Regions from separate parts of the Gluconobacter sp. OJA genome, predicted to be linked through region 2. Evidence: riboswitches for the same ligand, from Rfam matches in the RefSeq annotation. Region 2 holds a riboswitch; the other holds the start of a gene.
What was found. Region 2 has a riboswitch for fluoride ahead of ABDK75_RS03510 (voltage-gated chloride channel family protein). Riboswitches for the same ligand answer to the same signal wherever they lie in the genome.
Positions count from the first base shown of each region.

Region 1: another riboswitch for fluoride. It lies ahead of ABDK75_RS14585 (universal stress protein); the one in region 2 lies ahead of ABDK75_RS03510 (voltage-gated chloride channel family protein).

Region 1 is NZ_JBDIWI010000003.1:110,233-119,063, reverse strand. Features, by position in the region: gene ABDK75_RS14610 (FAD/NAD(P)-binding protein) at 1-865, shown strand, start outside; gene ABDK75_RS14605 (YidH family protein) at 862-1,236, shown strand; gene ABDK75_RS14600 (LysR substrate-binding domain-containing protein) at 1,233-2,129, shown strand; gene ABDK75_RS14595 (TDT family transporter) at 2,126-3,247, shown strand; gene ABDK75_RS14590 (hypothetical protein) at 3,587-4,102, shown strand; gene ABDK75_RS14585 (universal stress protein) at 4,163-4,972, opposite strand; fluoride riboswitch at 5,045-5,105, opposite strand; fluoride riboswitch at 5,283-5,348, shown strand; gene crcB (fluoride efflux transporter CrcB) at 5,429-5,863, shown strand; gene ABDK75_RS14575 (EamA family transporter) at 5,877-6,320, shown strand; gene ABDK75_RS14570 (hypothetical protein) at 6,526-7,140, shown strand; gene ABDK75_RS14565 (transcriptional initiation protein Tat) at 7,253-8,050, shown strand; partial or broken gene ABDK75_RS14560 (IS481 family transposase) at 8,350-8,831, opposite strand, start outside.
Region 2 is NZ_JBDIWI010000001.1:752,680-773,184, forward strand. Features, by position in the region: gene ABDK75_RS03485 (L-dopachrome tautomerase-related protein) at 1-920, opposite strand, end outside; gene ABDK75_RS03490 (DUF2075 domain-containing protein) at 1,029-2,252, opposite strand; gene ybaK (Cys-tRNA(Pro) deacylase) at 2,236-2,715, opposite strand; gene ABDK75_RS03500 (purine nucleoside permease) at 2,920-4,008, opposite strand; gene ABDK75_RS03505 (TonB-dependent receptor) at 4,356-6,740, shown strand; fluoride riboswitch at 6,847-6,928, shown strand; gene ABDK75_RS03510 (voltage-gated chloride channel family protein) at 6,965-8,281, shown strand; gene ABDK75_RS03515 (hypothetical protein) at 8,284-8,577, opposite strand; gene ABDK75_RS03520 (PepSY-associated TM helix domain-containing protein) at 8,574-10,037, opposite strand; gene ABDK75_RS03525 (hypothetical protein) at 10,034-10,357, opposite strand; gene ABDK75_RS03530 (TonB-dependent siderophore receptor) at 10,311-12,494, opposite strand; gene galE (UDP-glucose 4-epimerase GalE) at 12,804-13,790, shown strand; gene ABDK75_RS03540 (LTA synthase family protein) at 13,828-15,261, opposite strand; gene ABDK75_RS03545 (hypothetical protein) at 15,530-17,056, shown strand; gene ABDK75_RS03550 (capsular biosynthesis protein) at 17,053-18,420, shown strand; gene ABDK75_RS03555 (glycosyltransferase family 1 protein) at 18,417-19,631, shown strand; gene ABDK75_RS03560 (glycosyltransferase family 1 protein) at 19,699-20,505, opposite strand, start outside.

The DNA.
Region 1 (8,831 bases), on a different contig from region 2:
GCCCGGTATCCCGCGCGAACTGGACGACACCGGCCGCTATCACCACAACGCCTGGGATGAACGGGCATTGGCCAACGTTGCGCCCGATGACGCGGTGACGCTGATCGGCACCGGCCTGACCACGATCGACGTACTACTGCGTCTGCGGGAGAACGGCCACCGCGGACAGGTGACGGCCCTGTCGCGTCGCGGCCTGTTTCCCGAACGGCATGCGGCATACACGAAGCTGCCAGCACCTGTCTTTACACCCGGAAATACAGCATCAACCGCACTCGCCTACCTGCGCGCTTTCCATGCGGCACTGAAACGCGGCACCGACTGGCGGGCGGCGGTGGACAGCATGCGTCCGGTCATCAACACGCTGTGGCTGGCGCTGCCGGATGTCGAAAAATCCCGTTTCCAGCGGCATTTGCTACGGCGCTGGGAAATCCTGCGGCATCGTATGGCTCCGCATATTGCAGATATCCTTGACCAGGAGCGTCAGGCCGGAACCTTGCGCGTGCTTGACGGGCGCGTGACCGCAATCAGCACCGGCGAAGATGGCCTGATCGTCAGGGCCGGCGACGACATGACGATCACCGCCGCCCACGTCATCAACTGTACCGGCCCCAGCCTGAAATACCAACGCGCAGACGCGCCCTTGCTGCACGATTTGTTCAATCGGGGTGAGATAGTTCCTGGTTTCAAGGGCGCGGGCCTGTCCTGCACGCCGGACGGTGCGCTCATCAACGCGGAGGGCGACGTGGCGGACGATCTGTTTACAATCGGCCCGGCGCGGCTCGGCGTGCTGCTGGAGTCCATTGCCATTCCGGAAATCCGCGTGCAGGCCCGTGAGGTCGCCGACCGGCTGGCGCAGGCCGTATGATCCCGCGCTATACCGATCACGCAGCCAATGAGCGGACCTTTCTCGCCTGGCTCCGCACGGCGCTTGCCATTGTGGCCTTCGGCGGCGTACTGGCGAAATTTGACCTGTTCCTGCGTCTGGCGGCAGACCAGCACGATGCCGCCGCACCGCGCCCTTATGGGGTCACCGCCGAACTGGGCGTCGTGTTCGTCGCGCTCGGCGTTGTTCTGTTCGCCGCAGCGTATCGGCGGTTCCAAGCCACGCGTACGGCAATCGCGGCGGATACGACGCATTACTCGGTCGGTCCTGGGATGGAGCGCGCGCTAACGATTGCGCTTGGTGCCCTTGGCTGTGCCGTGCTGGTGGCCCTGACCCGGGCGGTAGTGTCATGACGCTGGAACAACTTCGGATTTTCGCAGCTGTCGCCGAGCGCGAGCACATCACCCGGGCCGCCGAATTCCTCAATCTGACGCAATCCGCCGTCAGTCATGCCGTGACCCAACTGGAGGGCGAATTCCAGCTTGCTTTCTTCAGCCGGATCGGTCGCCGCATCGAACTGACACCGGCCGGTCGGTTGTTCCTTGAGGAAGCGCGCACCGTGCTGAACCGCGCAAACATCGCGCGCGAGCGGATGTTCGACCTCGCGGGCCTGCGCGACGGCAGCCTGCGCCTGCATGCCAGCCATACCATAGCGAGCTACTGGCTGCCCGCGCGTCTGAATGCGTTCCGCGCCGCGTATCCCGGCATTCGCCTACACGTCACGATCGCCAATACACGCGATATTGCGGCAGGGGTGCAATCGGGCGAGGCGTCGATTGGCCTGGTGGAAGGCGATCTGCCGACGCCGGACTTGCACAGCGATGTCGTCGCTCAGGATCAGCTGCTGCTGGTCGTGGCCCCCGATCACCCATGGGCGTCGACCCCGCCCGCGACCCGCGATCTCGCGCGCAGCCCGTGGGTTCTGCGCGAGGCCGGGTCGGGCACGCGCATCGAGTTCGAACACGCACTCCACGCCCTCGGCGTCGATCCGGCCGATCTCGACGTGATGCTGGAGGTCGCGTCCAACGAGGCGATGGCCAGCGCCGTGGAGACGGGGACCGCTGCTGCTGTGCTCTCGGCAAGCGTGGTGGCGGGCCGGATCGAGGCCGGGCTGCTATGCGCCGTGCCCATGAACCTGCCGGACCGGCAGTTCCGCGCGCTGCGCCACCCGCAACGCCGCCTGTCGCCGGCGGAAACTGCCTTTCTCGCCCTGCTGGGCGCCCCTGTCACAGTGAACAAGCCATGACGAAGCCGCTGCAGAACCTCGCCCATCCGCGCGAGATGATCCGCCAGTTCACGCCCAACTGGTTCGCTGCCACCATGGGGACGGGTATCCTGGCCCTCGCGCTACCGCAGATCCCCGTCGCCGGTTCGTATCTCCACGGCGTCGGCACAGCGTTGTGGCTTTTCAACATCGCCCTGTTTGCCCTGTTCGCCGGGCTTTATGCCGCGCGGTGGATGATGTTCGGCCACGAGGCGCGGCGGATCTTCGGGCATGGCACGGTATCGATGTTCTTCGGCACCATACCAATGGGACTGGCGACAATCATCAACGGCGGCATCGCGTTCGGCATTTCGTTGTTCGGTGAGGGCATCGTGGGCATCGCCCATGCGCTGTGGTGGCTGGACGTGGCGATGTCGATCGCCTGCGGGGTGCTGATCCCATATCTGATGTTCACACGGCACGAGCATCGTCTGGAAGGCATGACGGCGATCTGGCTGCTACCGGTCGTGGCGGCCGAAGTGGCGGGGGCATCCGGGGGACAGATCGCGCCGCATCTGGCGGATGCGGGCACGCAGCTCACCGTGCTGCTCACGTCCTATGTCCTCTGGGCGTATTCGGTGCCGGTCGCGTTCGGCATCCTGACGATCCTGACGCTACGCATGGCGCTGCACAAACTGCCGCATGAGAGCATGGCGGCGTCATGCTGGCTGGCGTTGGGACCGATCGGCACGGGCGCGCTCGGAATGCTGGTGTTGGGTGGGGACGCACCTGCAATCATGGCGCTGCATGGCCTGCGGGAGATCGGCATCGCGGCCCACGGCATGGGGGTCTTGGCGGGGCTGCTGTTGTGGGGCTTCGGGCTGTGGTGGTGGTTGATGGCGTGCCTGATCACGGCGCGCTACTGGCGCTCGGGCATCCCGTTCAATCTCGGCTGGTGGGGCTATACTTTCCCGTTGGGCGTTTACACGGTCGCAACGTTCCGGCTCGGTGCGATGCTCGATTGCGGGTTTTTCGGCGTCGCGGGCACGGTGTTCTGCGTGATGCTCGCCATCATGTGGCTGGTCGTCGCGGCCAAGACGCTCGCCAGCGGGTGGGCGGGAAATCTGTTCGTCTCTCCCTGCATCGCAACCCCGGAGTAGAGCGCATCGGCGTACGGCCTGATTTCGTCGACCGTGTATCCAATGAACCAGCGCATTGCGGCGCATTACCCTGAGAAACGCGTTGCAGGGCGCTGAGCTTTTCTCGAATGAGGCCTTCCGGGTGAAAGAGCAACCCGGTAATCTATTTTATCGAACGTTCTAAGCGATACGTTTCAATTTTCAGCCTCGTCCCCTGATCGTATCAAAGTCTTCACGAGAAGCGAGGCGGGAAATCGGTCCTGGCCGCGAAGCTCGAAAGGCAATGATTTGCATTCCGGAGAGTGTCTCTGCCCCTCCGAAAAATCATGCGCCGAAATGCGATCACGGGAACAGGCTTCCATGAAAATTTTTGGCAAATCGAAGGTTCTGCCTCTCGCCTCCGTCCTGACGGGACTGGCTCTGCTTGGCGGATGCGGAACGGCAATCACCAGCAGCAACAATCCCTCGCATGAACGGGCGCGTCTGTGGTGGGACTACAAGAGCCTGCCCGTCAAGTTCATCGGAACGGTTCCGGGTCAGACAGACGCGACGCTGGCTGCCCTTTATCCGACACAGGACGGCGTGGCATCGGCAGACAGCCGTCGTATCGTGATGTATCTCAACGCCGTGCGATTGCCTGCCAAGGACGAACTCTGCTCCGCCGAAACGGAATTTGCCCAAGGCGGGCCGAAAGGCGGTTTGACTCAGGTCACCGCAGCCATGTGTGACGGATCGAAAGAAATTACCCGCACCTCGGGACAGATTGCCACAGACGGCGCCTCTGCCCGGTGGCTGACGATCGGCTTCGACAATATTCGCGACCAGCTCTACACGGCGCTCACGCCCGGAGCTAATCACCCTTACATGGGGAACTGAGTTGTCCAATGCCGCGCGTGAAGTCGCTTGGGATATCAAGCGCGGCATCGGCATCGATGTTCAGTGATGGATCAACAATGGCAGCATCTCGTGGGCAAGAATGTCCTCGGTCACGCCTCCGAAAAGCCTTTCGAAGAAACGCGGATGCGTATAGGCGCCCATAACGAGAATATCCGCATTTGCGCGCAGTGCATGATCGCGAAGCGCGATCCCTTCACCGTCATCAATCCGAAAACGGTCGATACCGACACTGATGCCGGCATCCATCAACCGCCGGGCAGGATCAGGCATACATTCATCAGGGAGCGCTCCGATCAGGAAGGTCACGTGTTCGGCAGTCAGCAGCAACTTCCATGCCGCCGATAGTGCGGCATCCAACGCCCGGGACGGCTCCCACAGAATGACGGGACGAACGCCGATCGTCCGGGGCGCCTGCTCAGGAGCGATTAATACGGCGGCGTTGGCATCGAAAAGTGCTGCCATGAGAGTCTTTCTGGTCCGGTCGGGGTCGCTTGGCATGTGTCTGCCGACGACCACGAGATCGGCTTTCCGGCTTTGTTCGGCGACGATACTGCGAACGTCGCCTATCGCCTGGAGCCATTGTGCTGAGCCCGTGTCCGCGAGCGTCGTCATCCATCGCTCGGCGATGTCGCGCAAGGTACCACTCAAATTCTGTTCGCGCTTTTCGAACTCGGCGTGTTCGCTCTGCGTCTCGATGCCTTCGTCCTCAGACTGGAAGTCCGGATTGGTCTCCTGCCGCGGATGCAGGATCGTCACCTTGCAATCTTGCAAACGCACCATGAGGCTATCGACGGTGCGAAGGGTCTGGAGCGCCGGCCCAGGCCGATCGAGAATGGCCAGTATGTGCATGATAGATCTCCACTCCAAAGATAAACGACCTTCGGGACGAAGAGAGGCGCACATGTCTCCTCGTACCGATTGCGGCACAGAGGAGTCATCAGCCTTGCGGCGGTTTCAGGGGAACCCCATCCCCTTGTCCAGGACGACGAAATTCTGCTGTTCGCGCGTCATCGGGATTATGTGCGCCCGGCAGTGAGGGCGAGCAACAAAAAAGGAGGGCTGGCAGGTCACAAATACAGGAAACGGCTCTTCTCGGGATTAACCATGCCCCGACGGCGGCACCCTGAAGTAGCGCACTGCGACCGCTTTATGTTAACTCTCCCGACAAGGGGATGGAGCTCCCCCTTCAACCGCCCTCGCAAGGGCTGATGGCTCCTACCGCGACACAATGGCGGTGGGAGTGCGTCTGCATTTCGCCGCCCGAAACAGCGGGTTCCGTCCGAACTCGCGCAGAAAGGGAATGGCATGTCGTTTACAACCTGTCTTATCGTCATGGTCGGAGGCGCTCTCGGCACGTTGGCGCGTTACCTGGTTTCCGTCGCGGCCATGCCGATCAGCCGCTTCATCCCATGGGGCACGATCCTCCCCATCAACGCGCTCGGCTCGTTCGTGATCGGTTTCTTCGGCACGTTGACCCTTGCGGACGGGCGCTATCCGGTGTCGGAAAACATGCGTCTTTTCGTGATGATCGGGCTCTGCGGCGGCTATACGACGTTCTCATCCTTCAGCCTGCAGACGCTCGACCTGATCCGTAACGATGCCTGGGGGCGGGCGTCCGTGAACGTGGCTGCGTCGGTCATTCTCTGCATCGGTGCCGTGGCGCTGGGCCATATCACGGCCGACGGGTTCAACACGGGCGCCATCCGCATCGCCCAGACCGCAACCGAAGAAGACGCCTAACCGATAGGGCATCATGATCATGAATGGCTCAGGTGTGCCCCCTTGGTTGGTATGGGCTCTGTTATCAGCCGCCTTTGCGGCAATGACGGCAATCCTCGCCAAGCTCGGCGTTCAGGGGGTTGATTCTGATATCGCAACTTTCGTGCGCACGATCGTCATCGTCGTCGTGCTGGGAACGTTGCTTGCCCTCACCGGCAAGCTGCGCGCGCTAGACCCCATCGGTGGGCGGACGGTCCTCTTCCTCGTGCTGTCGGGTCTCGCCACGGGAGCATCATGGCTATGCTATTTTCGCGCGTTGAAGCTGGGCGATGCGGCGCGCGTGGCGCCTGTCGACAAGCTGAGTGTCGTTTTCGTGGCGATTTTCGGCGTCCTGGTCTTGGGCGAACATATGTCCGCCAAAGGCTGGGGCGGGGTTGTCCTGATCGCCCTCGGTGCTGTTCTCGTTGCCGTGGGCTAGGCACCGCGGCCATAACGCCGCATTGTTGCGCAACAGGGCCAATGAGTTTGTGGGGGCGTGCCTGTGCGCCGTGTTTGCCTGGTGCCTGACGGGTCCGGTGCACGCGCAGGGCGATCCCCAGGGTCTGAGCGCTAATTTACCCGTCAGGCTCAAGGACGCCTTTGTCACGCCGTCAGGACATGTCGCGCTGCAAACGGCCGAGCGCGTGAGTATAGCCGGCGACGGGCGCTACAGCGCGCGGGGTGGTCCGGCCATCAAGCTGGGGCTGCCCGGCCGGATCGAACTGAGCTTTGCGCCCGTGCGTCAGTTCGGCGACGCGTCAAGTGTTCATGGCAATCTGGCGGGCGCGGAAGTGGAATGGAACTTCCGCCAGCAGGGGCGCTACGTTCCGGCCATGCTCATATCGCTCATCCGCCAGGAGCCTTATGGGGGCGGCCATCAGGGACCACGCGACAGCGTCCAGTTCGTTGCGACGAAATCGCTTGGCCGTTCCAGGCAAGCGCCCAGGGTCGGCATAGAAATCGCCTGGACGCGATCCTTCAGGGTTCGGCCTGACGAGCGGCCGAAACGATGGATGGTCGGGATGGTCAGCTCGCATCTGATAGGGCCTCGAACTGCGCTGGTCGCCGATGTGGTGCGTCAGCAGCAAACCAGGCAACGACGCCTGTCGAGCTTCGTTGATATCGGCTTTAACCATATTCTGGAGCCGGCAGTAACAATAAGCGGTGGTCTCGGGGGCGGTGTCGCCAGCGATCGTGGAGCTGTGCGGGTTTTCATCGGCCTGAAATGGACCTCCGGGGTGATCTTTCAGGGGCTATGACCGAAGTCACATCGACGAGCGATCAAGAAAATCGAACGTTTCGTGCTTTCAAATGAGTTGGTTCAGGTGATCAAGAGAAGCGCATGATCAGGCTCTCCAAAGGAGACCGACTATGAACGACATGACTTCAAACCTTCGCGCCGACCGTCGCCATGCCCTGCTGGGCCTGATGGCGGCCACCGCCGGCGCCACGATCGCCACCACTTCCACTGCCTTGGCAGCACGATCTTCCTCGTCCCATGCGGACGGAACCGGCAATCTTGCCGTGCTGACCTCGCAGCTGGCCAGATCCCCGCGCCGCCGCGATTTCAGGACCGTGCCGATGGTGCTCGACGACCCGCACATGTGGGACGCCCAGGCACTTGATCTGGTGATCGCCTATCGCGGCGAGCGGAAGCAGGTCTGGGACAACACAGCAATCGATAGCCCCTGGCTCAACCTGATGCGCAATTCCGTTAACGCACAGGTGTTTTCGTTCAGACACCCGGACTTTCTCGCGGTGTCGGCCACGCATGGCTCCGCTCACCTTGCCCTCTATGACCAGACAATCTGGGACAAGTATCAGCTGGCGAAGCTCGCCGGGCCGGCCTTTGCGTCAAACACGCTTATCAAAACGCCAGACGGTGCTCTCGATGCTTCGGCTCACGAGGATACGAAAGGCCTTTTCGGAGCGGCAGGCAACACGATCCCGATTTTGCAAAAACGCGGCGTCGTCTTCATGGCCTGCCACAACGCGATCTGGGAGCAGACGGGCAAGCTGATCGAGAAAGGTATCAATCCCGATCGTCTGTCACACGAGCAGATGGCCGCCGAACTGACCAATCACCTGATCGACGGCGTCGTCCTGACCCCCGGCATCGTGGCAACGATCCCTGAACTGCAACATGCCGGTTTCGGCTACGTGAAGTGAGAACGACCATGACACCGTCAAGAATAAGAAAAACCCTGTTGGCCACAGCTGCGGCGACTTTCGTGCTGTCGACTGCTGCGGCGTTGGCCGATCCGGTGCAATGGAACGGCAAGGCGCAGACCCCGCATTACGCAGAAGACGTGTTTCCGCCGTGGCAGTGTCAGGTTGCGAGACGTCATTGGCGTAATCAAGGATTTCGTCGACCTGTTTCATGATGTCACGACCAGCCGGTTTGATATAGTCTTGATTACGTGACGCGGGATGTTTTTCAAGCCATGAGATGATGCATTGGGCGGGAGCGATGCCGCCCAGAACACGCTGCGGGCGATGATTGTAGGCGAAACAGAAGCCTCTGAGCAGAATTTCCAGATCTTCATGGTTTGAGACACAGACCTGCAGTACTTCTGTAGCGACACGGCCATTGAAGCGTTCCACCATTCCATTGGTCTGAGGGGAGTAAGCCTTGGTCCGGCGTCGGTCGATTCCCATGTCATGACAGGCTTTTTCGAAGGCGTCCGCTGTAAAGCAGGAGCCACGATCGGTCAGGATATGGGTGATCCGGAAAGGAAAGGCCGATTTGACGGCATTGAGGAAATCAACGGAATTATCCGCATTTTCCGCGTCATAAACAGCCAGGTGCACTGAACGGGAACAGCGATCGATGGCGACATACAGAAAACGTTTCCGCCGGTCCCCATCTGCTGTCTGTAATTTTGGCAGATGTTTCACATCGATATGGACATAACCGGGATCGTAATCGCGGAACTTTCCCTGTCCCCGA
Region 2 (20,505 bases):
GCGTGGCGTTCGTCATCGGTAATGTAGAGAGAGCCGTCAGGTCCGGTTGCCATGCCGTCTCCCATCCCGCTTTCTCCTTTATCGAGGACGGAGGCTTCGATGCGCTTTTCTGTGGCTTTCCAGTCAGACAGAACTGACGTGGGCGCCGCATAGAGGCGACGGCTTGTCTGCGGTTGCCAATAGAGCGTTTGCTGATCTGGGCTGAGGCCAATGCCATTGGCGCCCCCTTGGGGCATTTCAGCTTTGGTTGGATTGTACCGGGCTGCTCTGCCATCCATGACAGCGACAAAACCGTTCTCGGGCATGACGGGTTTCGTATTGGCCAGAATGCGGCGCTGGTGCCCGGAAGCAAGATCCACGACGATCAGCGCCGGATGGGTGCTTGTCGAAGTGTCAGTAATAAACGCGGTCCCAGACTTTCCATGTGTCAGGTCAATCCGAACGTCATTGACGTGACTGTCTGGCAAAAGAGTTGGCGCCGACAGGGTCAGAACGTTCAGAACCTTGTTGGTCGTAGGATCGATTTCAAACAGCTTTTGCGTGCCTGTGATCGTTCCTTTGCCTGCCAGCATTCCTTCATCGAGCACCCAGAAGTGTTCTTTTGCATCAACGGTCATGCCGAGAGGGGACACGAAATCCTGTTGTGTTTCGGCATTTGGGAACGGCGTCAGGTGGCCGTCAGCATATGTGGCGAGACGTGGCCCGGAATGGTCTTTGACGCTCCGGGGAAAGCCAAGGACGAGCCGGCCATCTGGCAGTGCGGCAATGCCGGAGGGCTGCGCATCGGTAAAGCGCCCGATGATTTCAACGTTTCCGGAGGCTGTGAAACCTTTGTCTGTTGTTTCCGCAGCGTGGGCAGTGGAAGCAATTAATGGGGCGCCAACAAGTGCGGCAAGAAGGGCTGGATAGCGAAGTGTCATGAACCAATCTCCTTGCCGCACTGGATCAGAACGCTGTGCGGGTAACAATTCAAGTTAAGTTGAGCGTTAAAGTTCCAGGCTGGAAAGTTATCATGCAGCAGGCTGGCCCTAGCTGTTGCGTAGTCGCTCTCGAAGCGCAGGGTCATGCGCGTATAGGTAAAGACCTTTCATCCCGCGGGTGAGCAGGACATTCAGCGCATTCAGAATGATGCGTTCTTTCGCCATCTGGGGAGCAACAATTCCGCTCTGTCCCTGAAAGGCAGCACTGTCTTCGTAGCGGGTCGGATCGACGCGGATACTGTCAGTCTGAGCATCATACGACAGAGAAGGGCCTAGAATGACGCCAGCATAGTTCAGGTCAAAGCCCTGGATTGTATAGACCGAGCCGACTTCGTCGATCGTATCGGGGCGTTCAGCCCAAGGAAGCTTTTCATCGGGTTTGGAGCGATCCCATCGCAGGCGGAAACGTCCTTCTTTGATGAAGTGGTCTTCTCCATCCAGCCGATAAGGGTAGTCGTAAGTTGAGAGCAGACGGCATAGGCCGACTTCGTTATTCCGCTCTTTCAGATCATCGTAAAGCTGGGCGCAGTCGTCATAAACGCGCAGATCAAAGTCTGGGTCTTTAGGGCGCCTTCCCACGTGTCCCGCTGCAAGTTGGTCCAGCCAATGCCGGACTTCTGGACCCGCTTCGACGCGAAATTGCGTGGTTAAGTGCAGGGTCTGGGTTGCCCGACCCGTTTTGAAACGATCAAGCAGATCCGCAGACCAGTGACTCTTGAATTTCAGCACCTGTAACGGGTCAAACACCACAACGACTACGCGGGCCAACGCCAGAATTTCTTCGAGATGGTTTTGTTGCTGGAAATGATTGTATCGGTCAGCCCGGGTGAGAAGCAGATGGGCTTCATCGACCAGAACAATGTCTGCCGTCTGATTGGTTTTGTGCAGGCGGTTGATGAACGTCGTAGGTCTGTCGAAATCGGCCTTGCGAAGAGTTGGCGTCTCCGCAGCGACATTACGGTAAAGCTTCAGCATTTCCGGATGATTGACCAGCAGCATGTTGCGGGTGCCCGTCATGGGATCATCTGGGTTCTTTGAGCGTGCGCGTGTCTGAATTGCATTGAAAATTGCGTTGAGGACAACGCTCTTCCCTGTGCCGGCAGCGCCTTCAATGATGAGGAGCGCGCTCTGATCTGACAGATGCGCGGAGCAGAACGAGAGGACCTCGTTTAAAAGATCTTTCTGCTCAGCGGACAAGTGACGCGACAGGGAAAATTTTGTGACTGCGGCGTTTGTTTGTGCTGAAGAGGGCGTCTCAGTCTGCGGCAACATCGGCCACCTTGGCATCGGTGATACGCTGAGCGTCTGCGGGGGAAATGCGCACCACGAACCCTTGATGGCCAGCGTTGATGTAGACGGCTTCCTGTCCCATGGCATCCTGAGACAGGACAACGGGAATAGATGTGGTCTGGCCGAAGGGGCTTGTCCCGCCGGATTGATAGCCTGTCAGTTCGTGGGCCTTTTCCGGATTCATCATTCTTGCGTTCCGGCCGCCGAATAAGGCTGCGACCTTCTTCAAATTCAGCTTCTGATGAGCGGGGGCCACGACACAGACTGGCTGTTTCTTGTCGATTTCGACAACGAGGGTTTTGAGCACACTGCCTGGATCAGCGCCGATGGCATCAGCCGCCTGCATGCCGATCAGGCCGCCATTCGGATTGTATTCGTAGTCATGCAGACTGAACGGCACGCCCTGTTTTTCAAGAAAAAGAGTGGCGCTGGTTTCTCGGCTCATGTGTGATCCCCTGTCTGGCCGCGAAGCACCTTGCAGGAGCCGTCAAAGGGGGCACGATCAATCGATAAACATGTCCGGTCGGCGGCTGAAGCGGATAGGCGCTTCTGTGTCAGGCTCCCTCACGGAAAAGAGAGTCTGACATGCTGTATGAACCCTTCAGCAAGACTTCGCAATATTATGCCAGCAACAGAAGGTGAGGCTTCTTCAGGGCGTTTGGGTGCCGAATTTGTCCCAGTGTTGCAGCAGTTCATGAATGATGCGGGAGCCCACACGGTATCCATTATCCAAGGCTACCTTTTCTCCGTCATAGCCGCTGTTCATGGATTGGACGGCTGTCATGCCGTGAGGCTGCTCAGTGTAATTTGAGGCGCTGCGAAGAACCAGAACACGGCTGCTGTCCACGCGACCGGCCTGCCCAAGGCGTGTCAGGGCTTCGAGAATGCCAGAGTCTTCCATGTCACTGGACACAAAATGGCTCTTGCCCTGTGTGAGAAGATGTACCCAGTCCCGAGCAAAACCGGTCATAATCTTGCCATGCCAGAAGGTATCCGAGCCGAAGTCTCCGCCCGTCACGACAGCTGGGCGTCCAGCAGCGATGTCGGTTGGTTTGTAGAGCTTGCGCTGGGCTTCGAGTTGCGGAGGATCAGACAGTGTGACGGTCTGGGTCAGGTCATAAGCCCAGTGCACCAGAGAAGAATTTAGCTGGAATGCATTATTGTGCTGAATGCTGCCATCGGGCGCATCCCCGCCCGACAGAGCGTATTGATTGGGCTTCTGAGCGGTGATCATGAAATAGCCGTATGGCCATTCTTTCGGAGCTTCCCGCTTGTCGATGTAACGCGTGATGTCTCCAACCACATAGTCCGCGATTGAAACTGAACCGACGGACGCGACGGTGGGGTCAAAGCCGGAAATACCATCCACCATCCAGTAAGCATGGCGCAGATCGAATCTCGGATCCGTTGCGAGGGCCATGACGGATGTCGTTGCCGAGGCAATCGGTGTTCCCGTTACGACGACTAACAGATGATGTTGCGCATCCGTGTAGATCGGATGAATGCCGAGAGGGAACGGAACCTTCTCTGTGAGATGCTCTCCTTCGATCCAGGGCTGGAATTCTCCTGCCCGGTCTCCGGTATCTTCACCAATTTCGTATGTGGTGAGTACGACGGCGCGGATATCCCAAGGCTGTTCTTTGGCTTTGGCCGGCGCTGTTGTGAGTGCGAGTGCTGCCAGGCAGCCCATGGAAAAGGCGGGTGGCATGATTTGTTGCACAAAAGAGATAAGTTTCATGTATTTCTACCGTCGTTCCGCTCTCATAATGAGGACACCATACAGGAAAGATATCGAAAAGAAATATTCATCTCCGATAGGTGTTCTATTATAGGCAACAGATTGATGCTATTTGTAGGTACAGTAATATTTTAAAGTATATATTGGAATATTTGAGAATTTACTGCTGTATAAATAAATTATATCAAAATATATATTGTCTATATGTGTGATTTAAAAGACACATACGATAAAAAACCATAATAAAATTCAAAATATAGGATCAGTAAGTTCTTAGCCCGACTTGCTTTGGTCGACGTTCTGAATATTTTCTGCCGCAAAACGACACATCTTAGGATCGCGTGAAGATGAATTTTGGTGCCAGACGTCTCACACTGCTGACAGCCACTGTACTGGCCGGAGTATTTTGTGATGCAGCAGCCTATGCTGCGGTCTCACAGGCTCGGGGTAAGCATGCTGCGCCAGTTCATCCTCATGTGGCACCTGCTCATCATCGCACGGCTGTTGATGCCAAGGACGCGGAAGCAATTTCTGTCCGTGTGTCCCGTCAGGCGCTGAATGGTGGCGGTGGCATGATGCGCCACGAAATGGCATCGCACTCGGTTCAGACCGTCACGCGCCAGTATATCGAGATGCAGAGCCCAGCCAGTACGGCGCTGGACATGATCAAGAACCTGCCCAGCGTCACGGTTTCTACTGTCGATAGCTCTGGTATTCTTGGTGGCAAGATCAACAGCCGAAGCCTGACCGATTCAGACATGGGCATTCTGTTGAATGGTGTGCCTGTCGCGACCGCGTATTACCTGAATCAGAACGTTGATACTGAAAACGTCAACATGATCTCCGTTACGCCGGGATCGTCTGCCATTGATCTGCCGGTAACGTCCGCTGCCGCGGGTATCATGGACTCTCAGACCATGACGCCGTCTCATAAGTTCGGCGGCCTGATGGATTTCTCGTACGGCACAAACAACATGTCCCGTGAGTTCCTTCGTGTTGAGAGCGGTGACATCGGCAATTCCGGCATCCGCACGTTTGCGTCCTTCTCCCATACACATGCCCGGAACTGGAATGGGCCAGGAACGAACGAGCGTCGTCATCTCGATTTCGGTGCCGCGAAGGACTTTGAGGATGGCTCTTCCGTCAACCTCTTTGTCTCATGGAACCACCAGTTCACGATGGAGCCGCTCAAGCCGACGGCAAAGCAGTTCTATGACAAGAAAGACGGGATCGGGACGTATAATTACTCGTCCAGCTATGATCCGTCGAACCCGTCAAAATACGGGATGCTGAATGGCAATATGTGGGATCAGGTCTTCGTAACGCTGCCTGTCCACATTCATCTGCCGGCGAAATTCTCTTTCGATTTCAAGCCATATTACGTTTACAACGGTGGCTATACCTATAACGGAAGCCTCTTTAGCGGAGCGGGCCGTAACGCGACCATTGGCCAGGGTGGAACGCCCATTTCCGGCAGTGTGCCCTCAGCCTCTTACTACAGCGTTTATCGTCCGCACGCTGGGACGGTGGCGAAGCTGAATTATGATCCGGTCAGTTGGGATCATATGGAGTTGGGATACTGGTTCGATTATCAGGATAATCAGGTCAACAACATGTATTCCGTGTTGCAGACCAATGGCAGCCAGTACTTCCCGTACAATACCTCCAAGGGGCTGTATGTGAATGGAACCCGCTATATGCCGTACCAGGGGGATGCCGGGTGGAAGATCCATTCGCTGTTCTTCCAGAATACGGCCAAGTTCCTGCATGATCGCCTGACGCTGAATGGCGGCATCAAGGTCGCCATGATCAATCGCTGGACGGTCAATGGCGCATCGTCAACGCCCCGCACCGAGCAGAACCAGGTTGTGCCTCTGCCGCAGGTTGGCATCAGCTATCGGATTGATCAGCATAATCTGATCTATGTGAATGCCGAAGGCGACTTCCGCATGCCAGATCCGGGATCGCTGGGGCAGGTTTATGATGCACAGACGGGTGGCTATGTTGGCAATCCGTACAACCCGAAGCCGCAGTATTCGATCAAGGAAGAACTCGGCTGGCGCTTTGATAACGATTACTTTATGACGGATCTGGAGCTGTTCAACTACTCCATTACCAACCGTCTGTTGTCCACGAGCGTTTACATCAACAATCAGGCCATCAGTTCCACCATTAACGCGGGTAACCAGACCGCGCGCGGTGTTGACTTCATGATATCAGCACATCCGTGGCACCATCTCAGCCCGTATGTTTCCGTCGAATATCTGAACGCCACGATGGATTCCAATATCCTCACGACGGGCACCCTGAATGGTCAGACGGTCAGTGATCTGCTGCCGACCAAGGGCAAGACGGCCGTTCAGTCTCCGCATGTGCATGCGAGTGCGGGCCTGACGTATGATGATGGCCATTTCTTTGCGAATGGCAGCGTCAGCTACGTGTCGTCCCAGTATTCGACGTTCATGAATGACGAGAAAATCCCAGGGTATCTGACGGACAATCTGTCACTGGGTTATCGCTTCAACTCCTACGGCCGGTTCAAGGCACCGAAGTTCCAGCTGAATTTCAGCAATCTGGGCGGCGATTTCGTCCGGACTGGCGCCTACAGCCTCGTGTCCAATGCCAAGGCAGCCAAGGGTGTTTACGGCAGCACGATCAGTGCCAGCGGAACGCCGACCTATTACCTCTATCCGCGCTTTAGTGTGACGGGGAATATCTCTGTCGGGTTCTGATCTGGCGGCGATATGCATTTGAGAGAAGGACGGCTCTTCCTGGAAACAGGGAGGGCCGTTTTTTTTGTATTGCGAGGATGACAGCGCTGGCTTTGAACGCTAGCATTTCGACAACGGTAATGGATTCTGCCTGACCATACTGGTCGAACCGCTCTCCTCCCCGAGATGCTGATGATTCCTGTCAAACTCGCTTCTTTAGAAGCATGACAGGAGAATTGCGTCCGATGCCTGCTTTCCATAATTTCCCCCGCGTGGCTGTGACGACATTGCGATGGGGCTTTCTGCTTCTGCTGCTTGGCGGAAGTGTCGGATCTGTTTGTGCCCTGTTTCTCTGGTTGTTGGACCAGGCCACGGACATACGGTTTGAGGCCCCTTGGCTGATCTTTGGCCTTCCGCTGGCCGGAGTGGGCGTTGCGCTGTTGTATCAGTGGTTTGGCGGGAAATCAGCCGCCGACAATAACCTGATTATTGATGAAATTCATAAGCCGGGTGGGGGCGTCCCTTTCCGCATGGCGCCTTTGGTTTTGTTTGGAACGGTTGTCAGTCATCTTTTCGGCGCATCTGTTGGTCGGGAAGGAACGGCCGTTCAGATCGGAGGAAGCTTTGCTGCTGCAATTGGCCGCCTGTTTCGGCTGCACGTGCAGGACATGCGCCTGTTGCTCATGGCGGGGATTGCCGCAGGTTTTGGTGCCGTTTTCGGAACGCCTGTTGCAGGGGCTGTTTTCGGACTGGAAGTTCTGACGCTTGGCCGGCTTGATTATGCGGCTCTGTTGCCGGTTGCGGTGGCCTCGATTGTCGCAGACTGGACGTGTCATGCATGGGGTATCCACCATGCCGTTTATCATGTCGGCTTTCGGGGGATCGCCGCGGCAGACGGTTCGATGTTTCACGTCAACGCCGTTTTGCTGGTGAAGGTCGGTTTTGCTGCCGTGTGTTTCGGTCTCGCAAGCCGGGCGTTTGCGGACGGTGTTCATCGCCTGGCAGGCGTCTTCCAGCGCCTTTGTCCATCAGCCTGGATACGGCCTGCAATTGGTGGCGTGCTGACGTTGCTGCTGGTCTGGATACTCGGAACGCGGGACTACCTTGGCCTCGGCACTGTCTCACATGTGGAGGGCGGGGCGAGCATTCTGAACTTCTTTGGGGCTGGATATTATCCCTGGAGCTGGTTCTGGAAATTGGTCTTTACTCTTGTCGCATTGGCAACCGGCTTCAAAGGCGGCGAAGTGACGCCCCTTTTCTTTATCGGGGCGGGTTTGGGAAACGCATTGTCTCCTCTGCTGGGTGTGCCAGTTGATCTTCTGGCAGGGGTGGGGTTTGTGGCCGTGTTTGCCGGGGCAGCCAATACACCTCTCGCCTGTACATTCATGGCGGTGGAGCTCTTCGGCGCGACCGATGTGATTTATTACGCGACTGGTTGTTTCGTCGCTTATCTCGTGTCCGGCCATACCGGCATCTATCTTTCCCAAAGGATCGGGACGCCTAAACTGGCTCTTTTCTCAAAAGAGCAGGGGCAGTCGCTGCGAGATGTCTGCAATCGTTGATGCTATTTCCGGCGCGGTGGATTTTTCTTGGCGTTCAATGTCGTGCAGAGCAGGGCTGCCAGCAATATTTCTACGCTGAGCAGGCCAAGCCATGTGATGACATCAATGATGGGCGTTTGCGATCCATGGAGTTGAAGCATCAGGCTTAAACCCAGCAGTGCGAAGCCTGTCAGTCTGAGGCCGAGCAGATAGGACGCCGACGTGGCTTTTTTGAAGAAAACTCCGCTGCCACGAGCAGAACCCGCCGCCATCAACAGAATGGAAATCTGCCCACACAGCAGCGTCGCCCCCATCATGGGGAAAGTCTTTTCTTGCGATAGGTATTGATGGCGGCATAGGCGAACGACCCGGCAAAAAGTGCGGCCGTTACACTTGTCGCGGCGCTGACACTATCACGCCATGGCGCCCCCAGGGCAGCAATGGCCAGACATGCCAGAGCGCAGGCAGCCAGAAGTTCGGTCCAGGCTGCTTCTGATTTACGGAACAGGGCGAAAATCAGGGCGAGAGCCCACATGATGAAAACGCACTGAATTTCATGATTTTCCCGTCCCGAAAGGCCAGCGGGGAGGATGCGGTTTGCAAGAAAATAGGATGCAAACGCCAGGGAAAGCCCGGCCAGAACCCCCACATTCAGGCGTTCTGTCAGCACGTGTCCGAGATGAGGGTTGCTTCTCAGGCGTTTGATCGTCCAGAGGCGCATTCCGCTTCCAATAACGGCGGTCAGCATCAGTCCGCACACAAAATAAAGCCATCTCGTCACACCGGGCGCAAAGCGTGCGACGTGAAGACCATACAGGAATGTGTAAGCACCAATGAGTGGCCGCTTTTCGACATGTTCGCTGAGAAGGTGGCCGTTCGTGCCGTCAAAATTCAGGGTGTGTGATGTCATGCTGACGGTGTTCGTGTTGCCCGATGTGATGGTAATCACTGACGCCTGATCGGTCGGATTGAAGATATAGATCTGTGCGATGCCGGCTTCACCGATGCGTCTTTCTGCATCCTGAAGAATGGGAAGGATGGGCGCGAGATGGCCCGGATGGCCGCTGGGCGGACGGGTATTCAAGGCCGGATTCAGATCTGTGTAAGACGCCATCAGATCATGTTTGTAAATGGCCTGTGTGCTCCATGGGAGAAGCAGGGTCCCCAGCGTAACTGCGCCTGTGAAGGAGATCATGAGGTGGAAGGGCAGGGCCAGAACGCCTAGAAGGTTATGCGCATCCAGCCAGCTTCTCTGTCCTTTTCCCGGACGGAATGTAAAGAAATCCGTGAAGATCCGACGGTGAATAATGACGCCGGAAATCAGGCCGACGACAAGGGCCAGCGCGGCGATGGCGGCGATCAGGCGACCAAACGGGTAGGGGAGTTGAAGCTCGAAATGGAAGCGGTAGAAAAACTCGCCGCCAAAGGTTTGTCGAATGCCGTCAGGGCTGCCGGTTTGTGGGCTGAGTGCTTTCTGCAAATACACGCCTTTGGGGTCAGACCAGACCCCTAGTGTGAATGGCTCCTGTTGTGTCGGTGCATTCAGATACCAGGCCGGAGATGCGGGGGCATTCTGTGTGAGCCACTCTACGGCGTGAGCGCTTGCTTCAATCGGGGAGATACTGGTGGCGCTCAGTTCTGGCCGCATCCAGACGCTGATTTCCTGGCGGAACACACTCAGCGTTCCGGACAGGGCAATTGCGAAGAGAACCCATCCAGTTATCAGCCCAAGGCCCGTGTGCAGCCAGGCCATGGAGACGCGAAAATTGCTTTTCACGGTCTCCAGCCCTCTAAAAGAGCCAGTCCTCCTGTAAGGAGTGTCGCAAGCAGCGTGACGCCAAAAGCTTTGCGACCATCGGCAACGCTAAAGCAGGCCATGAACGTAACCGGCCAGACCAGCAGGCCGACAAGGATGCCGGCCATAGCGCAATCTGCGCGGGAGAGGGGGAGCCAGAGGCTCAGGCAGATCCCTCCAAGCGCTGACAATGCGTATCCGCCGGGCAATGCCGCCAGTAAACGCAAGGTCAGATGCTGGCGCGCCGGACCGGACTTACCAGGTGTAGCCAACGCTCGCCTGTGCGTTGCGGCGTTCGCCATAATAGCAGAATTCCTGATTGTAAGAGGCGTAAGCAAGGCAGTTCGCCACATAGTTCTTATCAAACAGGTTGCGGACACTGGCAGCAACTGTCCAGCCATGCAGTCTGTGGGATAGATTGTTGAGATCGTAGCGGATAGATCCGTCAAAGAGTGCATACTGCGGAATCCAGACGCTGCCATAAGATGCTTCGCCACCATAGGTCTTAGCAGAATATCGCATACCGCCGCCAAAGCCGAAGCCCTTCAGAGGGCCGGATGGCATCGTGTAGAAAACAAACAGCGAGGAATTCCCTTTGCCCGATTGCATCAGGGGTTTGCCGGTTGAATCGTCACGGACTTTCTGGAAGCTGACGGATGCTGTGACCATCAGGTTCTTATATGGCTCAGCATGTGCTTCGAACTCGAAACCATCTGAATGAACCAGACCACTGGCGGTGCTGTACCCCGTATTCCCGACAGCAACCAGAACGTTGGTTTGTTCGATGTGGAAACCGGTCGCTGTCAGCAGGATGCTGGTTCCCGGAACCTGATATTTCACACCGCCTTCAAGCTGCTTTCCGAGAGACGGGGCAGCCTGATGCATGGTCTTTCCGCCATCGCTGGACACGGCGCCAGACTGTGGTTGGAAAGATGTCGAATAGCTGATGTACGGCGCGAGACCGAAATCAAAATGGTAGAGGCCGGAGGCGCGCCAGGTAATCTGGCTGGGGCTCTGACGGCTGTCTGAATTGTAGTTGGACTCAACCTGATGGGAGCGATACCAGTCGTTGCGGATGCTGCCCGTCAGGATCAGGCGGTCCCAGCGGATCTCATCCTGCCCATAAGCGCCCACCTGATGGGAGTCCGTCCGATAGTTGACCCATGGAGACATCGGATCAATGGCCATTTTGTAGTTCGGATGAAAGACGTTCAGGTCTGGTGCTGCGCCATAAAATCCCACTTCTGTCGCGCTCTGTTGCATGTAATCAAAACCGAACATCAGCGTGTGCTGCAGCGGGCCTGTCCGGACTTTGCCTTTGAATTGGCTATCAAACGCCAGGTTGTGGGTACGTTCGTACGTCTCGATTGCTGAGCGGGCCAGCGTATCGTCGCTGACATAATACCCCATGTCATAGACGCTGCGGTATTGGGTCTTTACATCGTCATAACGGCCGCGAGACGTGAAGCTCCAGTCATTATTGAATGTATGAGTGAAGATGTAGGTGATGGCCCCTTGGCGACGATTGTATTTTTCGAAGGATGAATCACCATCATAGAAATTTCTGGGCAGATAGCCGTATGACGCCCGCTTGAGCGAGCCTACCAATGGGACGCCACCGTAAGTCCCGTTCTCAGGGTCGTACTGGTAATTTCCAAGCAGCGTGAGAGTTGTTGGCCCATTCCCGCCGAAGGTCACCGCAGGGCTGATGGAAAAGCGGCGGCTTCCTGTGCGGGTTAGCTGTGTGTGTTGCCCGTTGACGGTGCCATAGAGGCGGTACCGAACAAACCCATTGTCTGTTGCGTATCCGCCAACATCTGCATCGACGCGATAAAGGTCGAACATGCCTCCCGTTGTATTGATCCCGCCGTAGAAGCGCTGGTCGGTGGGTAGTTTGCTGGAGAGGGCCGTCAGGCCGCCGGGGCTGGATTGGCCATACAGTGCAGACGCGGGGCCTTTGAGAATTTCAACCCGATCCAGACGTGATGTATCGGTCTGCGCCACCGCGTATCCTGTGGGGCTGTCCTGGAGTTTCAATCCATCCAGAAACGTTGGGACGGAGAAGCCGCGGAGAGCAAACAGATCGTAACGCGTGCCAACCGCACCGCCGCGCTGGTCCGCAGTGACGCCTGCTGTGTAGCGGACTGCCTGATTGAGGTTCAGAACGCCTCGAACGTCCATCTCATTACGTGTAATGACCGTGACAGACTGAGCCGTCTCGATCAGCGGCGTATCCGACTTCGTTGCAGACGTCGCCACGGTCGCCATTCTGCGTGCCCGTACGGAGATATGCTCCATCTTGGCAGGAGTGGACGTCGATTTCCTGTTCGTATGGTTGTCTGATGGGGTTGTCGTCGTTGTCTGGTCAGCGGCGTGAGCGTGGCTGAAAACAAGGCACAAACCGGCAATAGCAGGGGTAATTCGGGAATTGCTGGGCACGGGACTCACGCGGTGGCTTGATGAAGGAAGCGGGACTATTATTCAAATGATAATTATTCGCAATAAGAATTTTTTGAAAAAATTATTGTTTTCGGGTGAGCATTGTGGGTGAGTAGGTTCAGGTTAAAATTTTTGACGATGAACTATGTTATTTTTCCGTAATTATTATTGCTTTCAATTTATATTGTAATATTTTTGATTTGAATGTGGTGGCAGTTTATTTTTATTTGCTCGAAAAAATATTTCTGGTATTCGTGAGTTGGGAATATTTTTTTATCGTGTAATTTACATAATTTCTGGGTAGTCTGGATGCGTTTCCTGATTGTTGGCGGAGCCGGCTTTGTCGGTAGTCATGTCGTTCTTGCTCTGCTCGATGGCGGTCACGATGTTGTCGTTCTTGATAACCTGAGTACTGGCCATCGTGCGGCTCTGCCGGACAGTGTTGGCTTTCACCAGGTCGATCTTCTGGATTTTTCCGCAACAGCTAAAATCGTTGCGCAAGGACCTTGGGATGGCGTGATGCATTTTGCGGCACTTTCAGTTGTCGCAGACAGCATGCGTGAACCCTTGCATTATTTACGTCAGAATTATCTAACTTCGTTAAATCTCATACAGGCCTGTATCGACAATAAAGTTAAGAAATTTATTTTTTCTTCGACCGCTTCACTCTTCGGTGGACCTGAGCGTTTGGAGCCTATTCCAGAGAATGCTGCTGTGCAGCCAGGATCCCCTTACGGTGAAAGCAAGTTTTTCATTGAGCGCGTTTTGCTTTGGGCAGATGCTATTTACGGCTTAAGAAGTGCGACACTTCGATATTTCAATGCTGCTGGGGCTGATCCAGCGGGACGTGCCGGCGAAGACCATAATCCCGAAACACATCTTATTCCATTGACTATCGATGTAGCATTGGGGCGGCGTCCTGCGCTTAAGCTTTTTGGGATGGATTACCCTACCCGGGACGGTTCCTGTATTCGCGATTATATTCACGTTACCGACCTTGCTGATGCACATATCCGTGCGTTGTGTCAGCTCGACACCCGAAGCGTGGCTTATAATATCGGCACTGGGCGTGGGTATTCAAATTTGGAAATTATCCAGAGCGTAGAGCGGGTCAGTGGGAAGAAAGTCCTATGGGAGGCTGCTCCTCGTCGTGGAGGAGATCCTGCAATGCTTATAGCGAATTCTAATACGTTCCGAAAAGAAACCGGCTGGACACCGAGGGTTAGTGATCTCGACAGTATTGTTGATACGGCCATGCAATGGCGGAAAAAACACCCATATGGGTATGAAAATTAAATGAATTAGAAAATTGTAAATTTTATAATTAACTTTATTATGCAAGAACTTTTAAAATCATATCTTGTAATTCTGAGGGATGTATTTTGGGATTATTGCAAAGTTTCTCACTTTTATGAGTGTTGTAGGAAAGAGAAATAAAAGGCGTTGACCGTATTTTTGAAGGCGTAACGTATCCCGGAATTGACGGGCGATGGTCGCCGAAAAATATGAGATGTGCGGGGCGCCCACAGTCACGCAATGTACGGTCCAGATTCCCCAATAAAGCGTCACCATTTCGAGCGTGGCGTTCCCAGGCCGTTAGAGCATCTGGGGCATCCAGGCGGCCTGCGTCCCATGGGCCATGATTTTCCATGGTCACGACGTAAATCAGTTCCGGCTTTTCAGCCGACACGATGCGGTCGTGAAGGTATTCACCGATTGCTTTGTCGCTGATGTAGGGGCCGGCTGTTTCAGCGTGTACAAAATCATCTGGGCCGACGAGTGTGGTAAAGCCTAACGCAGGCATCAGGCGATCTCGACCGTAAAACCTGAGATCGTGAGGGTGGACGAAAAGCCGTTTTTCATAAAGGGCTGCAAGCCGATTTGGTAACCCAAAGGTATGCTCATCCTGAGCTGTAAGAAAGGGGTCAAAGGCTCGAAAACCAAGCTCCTCCTCACTGCGCCCACAGAGCACAGCATATTCCGTGCGCATTGTGTATGCGCCGAAACCGCTGACGGAGAGCGCCCCATAGTGGTCGGAATTTTTCTTTAGTCGCTCAAAGTTATGGAGGGGAGCAAGTGGATGGTTGGGAACTAGATCTTTAGGATCTGCAAAGGACTCACACTGTACGATGATCAGAAAAGGGGCTGGATCTGTGTCTGCTTTCCGCGCGGGCAGTGGCTGGGCAGGCGCCGGTGACGGTGTTGCTCGCCATCTGAGCGTGTAAATGAGCAATACCGGAAGTAATCCGCATTGCACGATGTCTGCTTCAAGATTGGGCCGCAACATAACATTGGAACGCCAGTAAAATTTCCAGCCAGCACTGAGGCCCAGGAGAGAGATCAGCAGTATCAGCAACCCGGCGAAATGAGCTGTAAGTGCAGTAGAAGAAAATGCGATGACGCATCCGAAGACAAGCAATGCAGCAGGTATTAAGATAATCTTCAGAAAAGTCGGGATCGCATCAAGATAAAAGCGTGGATAACGCAGGAATGAGGCAGCGACCGCCAGGTCAGAGAAAACTAAGGGTTCGCCCAACACTCGAAACTTGATGTTGGAAGCAATGACAAGGGCTAGAAACAATGCGTCCGTGAGAACGCAGGCAACCCAAAAGCCCCCTGTCAACGCAAGTGTTGCGCCGTAAAAAGTCAGGATAGACAGGGTATGAAGTGTGTATCCGCGCCAGCCACTGCGATCTGGCCGAATGAATCTGTCAAATAAGATCGAAAATACGACCGTGCAGCAAAGGGAGAACAGAAAGTTCTTCACAGAAACGACGCAGAAAAAAGATAAATCATGAATTCGAAATCGGCTTTCGGATGCAGCAGGCTTTCAGTTAGAAAGCATGTCTATGAGATTTCATCCATCAAGCACAGGCTCTACGATTGACTCGGTCTTGCTCAGGCGACCGCCAAGGGCCGAGAGCAAGGATGTTGAACTGGGATGTATCTCCTCATTCTCTAGCAAAAATCCAGGTCATTCTGCTGCATCGATCCTGCATGACATCCTGCGTGCAAAGATTGGGGGAGCTTTCTGGTTGCCGTCAGTAGTGCTTTCCGCTGAGCGCAATACTCTCCTGTCGCTGCCAGCAGACGCGGCTCTTGCCTGGAGTTTGTGGAAGCATGTTACGGCTCAGGTAGATGCACGGAAAGTCGTCGTTATTTCCCAGCATTTGCATCATGCCGATGCGATCAGAGCCGCAGGCGGCCATGTTGTGTCTCAGGTGGACCCGCACAGCATGCTTGAACAGGTTGATGAAGTCTGGACAACGGGTCGGGACGACGTAGCGCTTCTAGGTGCAGTTTATGGTCGGTTAGTGAGAATATGGTCTCCTGAAGAAGGCGGGGCCGTATTTTCCGAAACAATGGCTCTCGAATGGCTGACACGGGCCATTTCCTGGCGTAGCCCGTTCGATGGCAGGTCAATCGATCTAACCGAAGCGGTAAGGATCGTTTCTGACGACCGTCGTGCCTGGGAGCGGACGCGGGATGTGGCGGTCTGCGTTGGCATGGCATGGTGGAAACGCGAGCGTATTCGCGAGTTTTTCAACGTGAGCCGGAAGAGGATATTTTTTCGGCATTCCATGTATGGCGCTTTAAGCGAAGCGCAACGTCGCAAAGGAATAATTGCTGCCTGGTCCAGCCGTATCCCGTCTGGACTGAAAAATAAGGCAAAGGCTCAGGGTGTGGGCATTTGCCAGGTTGAAGATGGCTTTCTGCGGTCTGTCGGGCTCGGAAGTGATCTTCTCCCTCCCTGTTCTATCGTGCTCGATCGGTCGGGTATCTATTTTGATCCTTCTCGCCCCAGTGATCTTGAAAAGATCCTGATGGAGACTTCTTTCGATGACAGCCTGCGGGCTCGCGCTCGCCATTTGATTGACACACTCGTAGCGCGGAATGTCTCCAAATACGGGAGTACGGCTGACGTTGGTTCCTTGCTTTCACGTCCTGCCGGGAAGACGGTTATTTTGGTGCCGGGGCAGGTCAGTAACGATCTATCCATCCGGTTGGGCTGCGGGGACGTCAGCGACAACCTCTCCTTGCTTCGTAATGTTCGTGATCGGATGCCCGATGCGCATATTGTTTTTCGTCCTCACCCGGATGTGGATGCAGGTCATCGCCCCGGTGCAGTCAGAGATGATATCGCCCTGCAGTATGCAGACGAGATCGTACGAGGTGGCCCAATGGTCTCTTTGATTGCTCAGGTAGACGAAGTTCATACCATGACGTCGCTTGCAGGCTTTGAAGCGTTGTTACGGGGGCGCGCGGTGACGACTTATGGAAATCCATTCTACGCAGGATGGGGGCTGACGTGCGATCTGGCTCCGAGCACCGGCCGTAGGGGACGAAAGCTGCAACTGGAAGAGCTTGTGGCAGGGGCGCTCATTCTCTATCCGCTTTATTTGGATCCGGTCACCCGAACACCCTGTGGTCCTGAAGTTCTTGTTGAGAGACTTTCAGACCCAACAATATGGACAACATCTTTCACTGTGCGTTTACGAAGATTGCAAGGTCGTTTACGTAGGAAAATGCAATATACACGCATGAGGATCTGGCCGAAATGAAGGCACCGGGCGATAGCCACTTCGGCAAGAAACATCTCAAACCTCTAAAAACGCGGCATTTCCTGTTTCTACAGGGATTGATGGGGCCGTTTTTTGAGCGCGTCGGAGAAGCCCTGCTGGCGGATGGCTACAAGGTCTCCAAAATTAACTTCAACGGCGGAGACAAGCTTTTCTGGCGCCTCCCAGGTGGTGTGGACTATCGGGGAAGCCTTGAAGACTGGCCTGATTTTCTGCGCAACTTCATTGTGCAACGCGAAATTACGGATGTCGTTATTTTCGGAGACTGTCGCCTGCATCACATGGCCGCAGCGAAGGTCTGTGAAGAGCTCCAGGTTCCGATGCATGTCTTTGAAGAAGGGTATCTCAGGCCGGACTGGGTGACGCTTGAACTTGGGGGCGTGAACGGCCACTCGCGTTTACCGCGCGATCCCGACTATTACCGCGTGGAGGCGCAATTGCTTCCTCCCCAACTGCCTCACAGGTCCGTGCCATCTTCTTTTCAAAGGCGTGCAGCGGAAGGTATTGCCTATAATACTGCTGACCTTCTTTTGAGATGGTATTTCCCGCATTGGACAAATCATCGTCCTTGGCATCCCCTTGTTGAGGGAATGGGCTGGCTGAAGCGGTTTTCGCGTCGTAAGGCTGTTACCGAACGTACGAAGAAAGTTCTGAGCAGGCTTGAGGCCTGTAAAGCGCCTTATATGCTCTTTCCTCTTCAGTTGGATGCGGATGCTCAGGTCCGTCTCCATTCGGGCTTTAGTGGCATGCAGGAGGCGATTGAATACGTCATTTCTTCCTTTGCGGCTCACGCACCGGCAAATATGCGGCTGATTATCAAGCAGCATCCTCTGGATAATGGTCTGCGCGATTGGCGGCATATTATTGCGTGCTCCGGGCGCCGTCATGGAGTGCTCGGGCGGATAGGCTTTATCGAAGGGGGTGACATTGCCTTGCTGGTCAAGCAGGCTGAAGGCGTCATCACAATCAATAGTACGACTGGTACATTGGCTCTGGCAGAAGGTATTCCGGTTATTACGCTGGGGCAGGCCATCTACAATATTCCCGGCATTACATACGAGGGAACACTCGACGCATTCTGGAAGACCCCGGAAAAGCCGGATATGGAGCTTTTCGCGGCATTCAGGCGCGTTCTGGTCGAATACTGTCTTGTCGCCGGTGGCTTTTTCTCAGACGAAGCCATGTCCAAGCTGGTGCAAGGTGTCGTGGCAAAGCTTGAACGACATTCGCCTCAACTGTTTCAGACACGGGCGACTGAGGAAGGGCATGAATTCTGGCATGGAATGAGCCGTCCGCTCTTACGTCTTTCAGAAAAGGTTGCGGACGCAGTAGGGGCTCCTGAGTGAAGGAAAGTCAGGCAACATCTCCGTTTCTTCTTGATATTTCACGCCTTCTTTCCCGTTCGGGAGCGAGTGTACCAACGGGCATTGATCGGGTCGAGCTGGCCTATGCGCGATACCTGTTGGCTCATGTATCAGAACAAACGCGCTTTTGTGCCATGCACCCAATTGGTGTGATGGGAATGATTGACCAGGCCACGGCGCGGCGGTTCATACAGGCCCTGGAACTTCAGTGGGGACAATCTGGTTCCGGTCGGCCGGCCGCGCGCCTATGCGGTGCGATTAATCGTGGCCTGTTCTGGCATCGGCCTGCGGCAATGGCTCCTGGCACAATATACCTTAATGTTTCACATCATCATCTGACACGCCCTAAAGTGGTCGGTGCCTTTCTCAAGCAGACAGGTGCTCGGTGCGTGGTGATGATTCATGATCTTATTCCGATAGACTACCCGGAATATTCTCGCCCGAGAGAGCCCGCGCGGCATGAAATCCGTCTCAAGACAGTCGCACATTATGCTGATTCCATTATTGTACCGTCGCACTACGTGAAGGAAACGGTCTGTCGACATCTGAGGGAACTCTCAGTCGATATTCCAGTCCACGCAGTTCTTCACGGGGTCGATGCTCCTCACCTCCATACACGCACGATGGAACTGGACGCATCAATTCGCGATCAGCTCAAAGGACGACCCTATTTTGTATGTTTGGGCACCATTGAGCCACGTAAGAACCATCTTCTCTTGCTCAATGTTTGGCGTCGTCTTGTTGAACAGGCACCATCCTCGGCCCCTGTACTGGTAATCGTAGGAAAGCGTGGCTGGGAGAACGAGAATATTCTTGATCTTTTAGATCGCGCACCAGCCCTCAAGGGACACGTCATTGAGTGCCAGTCATTGCCTGACACGATGGTTCAAACCCTTCTGAAAGGCAGCTCCGGGCTCCTGTTCCCATCATTTGTCGAAGGTTTCGGGCTTCCACTTGCGGAAGCTTTGTCGCTGGGCGTGCCTGCGCTTTGTTCCGATATTCCAGTTTTACGAGAGGTCGGAGGATATGCGGCGAGCTATCTCGATCCTCTGGACGGGCCGGCATGGTTGGACGCGATTATGCATTACGCTGCTTCGGGGTGTGACAGGACAGACCATACGTTACAGACAGAAAGCTTCTGCACCCTTTCCTGGGAAGAGAGCGTAGCGCAAGCACTTTCACTGATACAGTAATCTGAAAGTATTTATCGAAATTCCATTTAAAATAACTGCTAGATGACTGGTTTTCTATCGCGGGCGATCACCCATCCAGCAGGGTTTGGTAGAATTTCTTCATGCGTCGTGCATAGGGTTCAATAGCAAAGTCCTGTGCACGTTTCCGGCCTGAAGACGAAAGAGCCGCCCATAATGCATCGTCTTGGTCGAGCGTTTTAATGCCTCCAGCCAATGCTTCTACGTTTGTGCTGTCTACAAGAAGCGCTGAAGTTCCTGAAATTTCCTCTGTTGCATGCCCCAGGCTCGTCAAAACGGGGGTGCCTAGAAGCATGGCTTCCAGAATAGGCAGACCAAAGCCTTCCGCCAGAGACGGAAAAGCGACGCATCGTGCTTCTCTGATGGCGCGAACTAAGGCCGGGCGGCTGCACCAGGGCAGGATCCGCACGCGCTCAGGAACTGGATGATGCTTGAGGGCATGAAGCTCTTCTGCTCCCCCAAATCCTAAAGCGCCGATTATGGTCAACGGGCGAGTTGTTCCAGAGCGACCATGGGCTTCGATCAGTCGTCCAACATTTTTGCGACGTTCAATCGTGCCGAAGTAGAGAAAACCGTCTTTTGGACAAGGAGCCTCGACAGTCAGCGCTTCAGCCATGAGGTCTGTTGGAAACGAAACCGATTGAGACAGCATGCTGATTTTCTCCGGAGGTAGTCCGAAGAAACGGATCAGATCCTGCCGGACCGCTTCTGAAACCGTGACAATGGCATCAGCATTGTCACACCAGAATTTCAGACGTCTATGAAGGCGCTTGACCGGAGTGTCGCTGAACTCAGGGTGGAGCAGTGGAATAATGTCGTGGATCGTCACGACATTGGGAATGCCTGGCCACCGCAG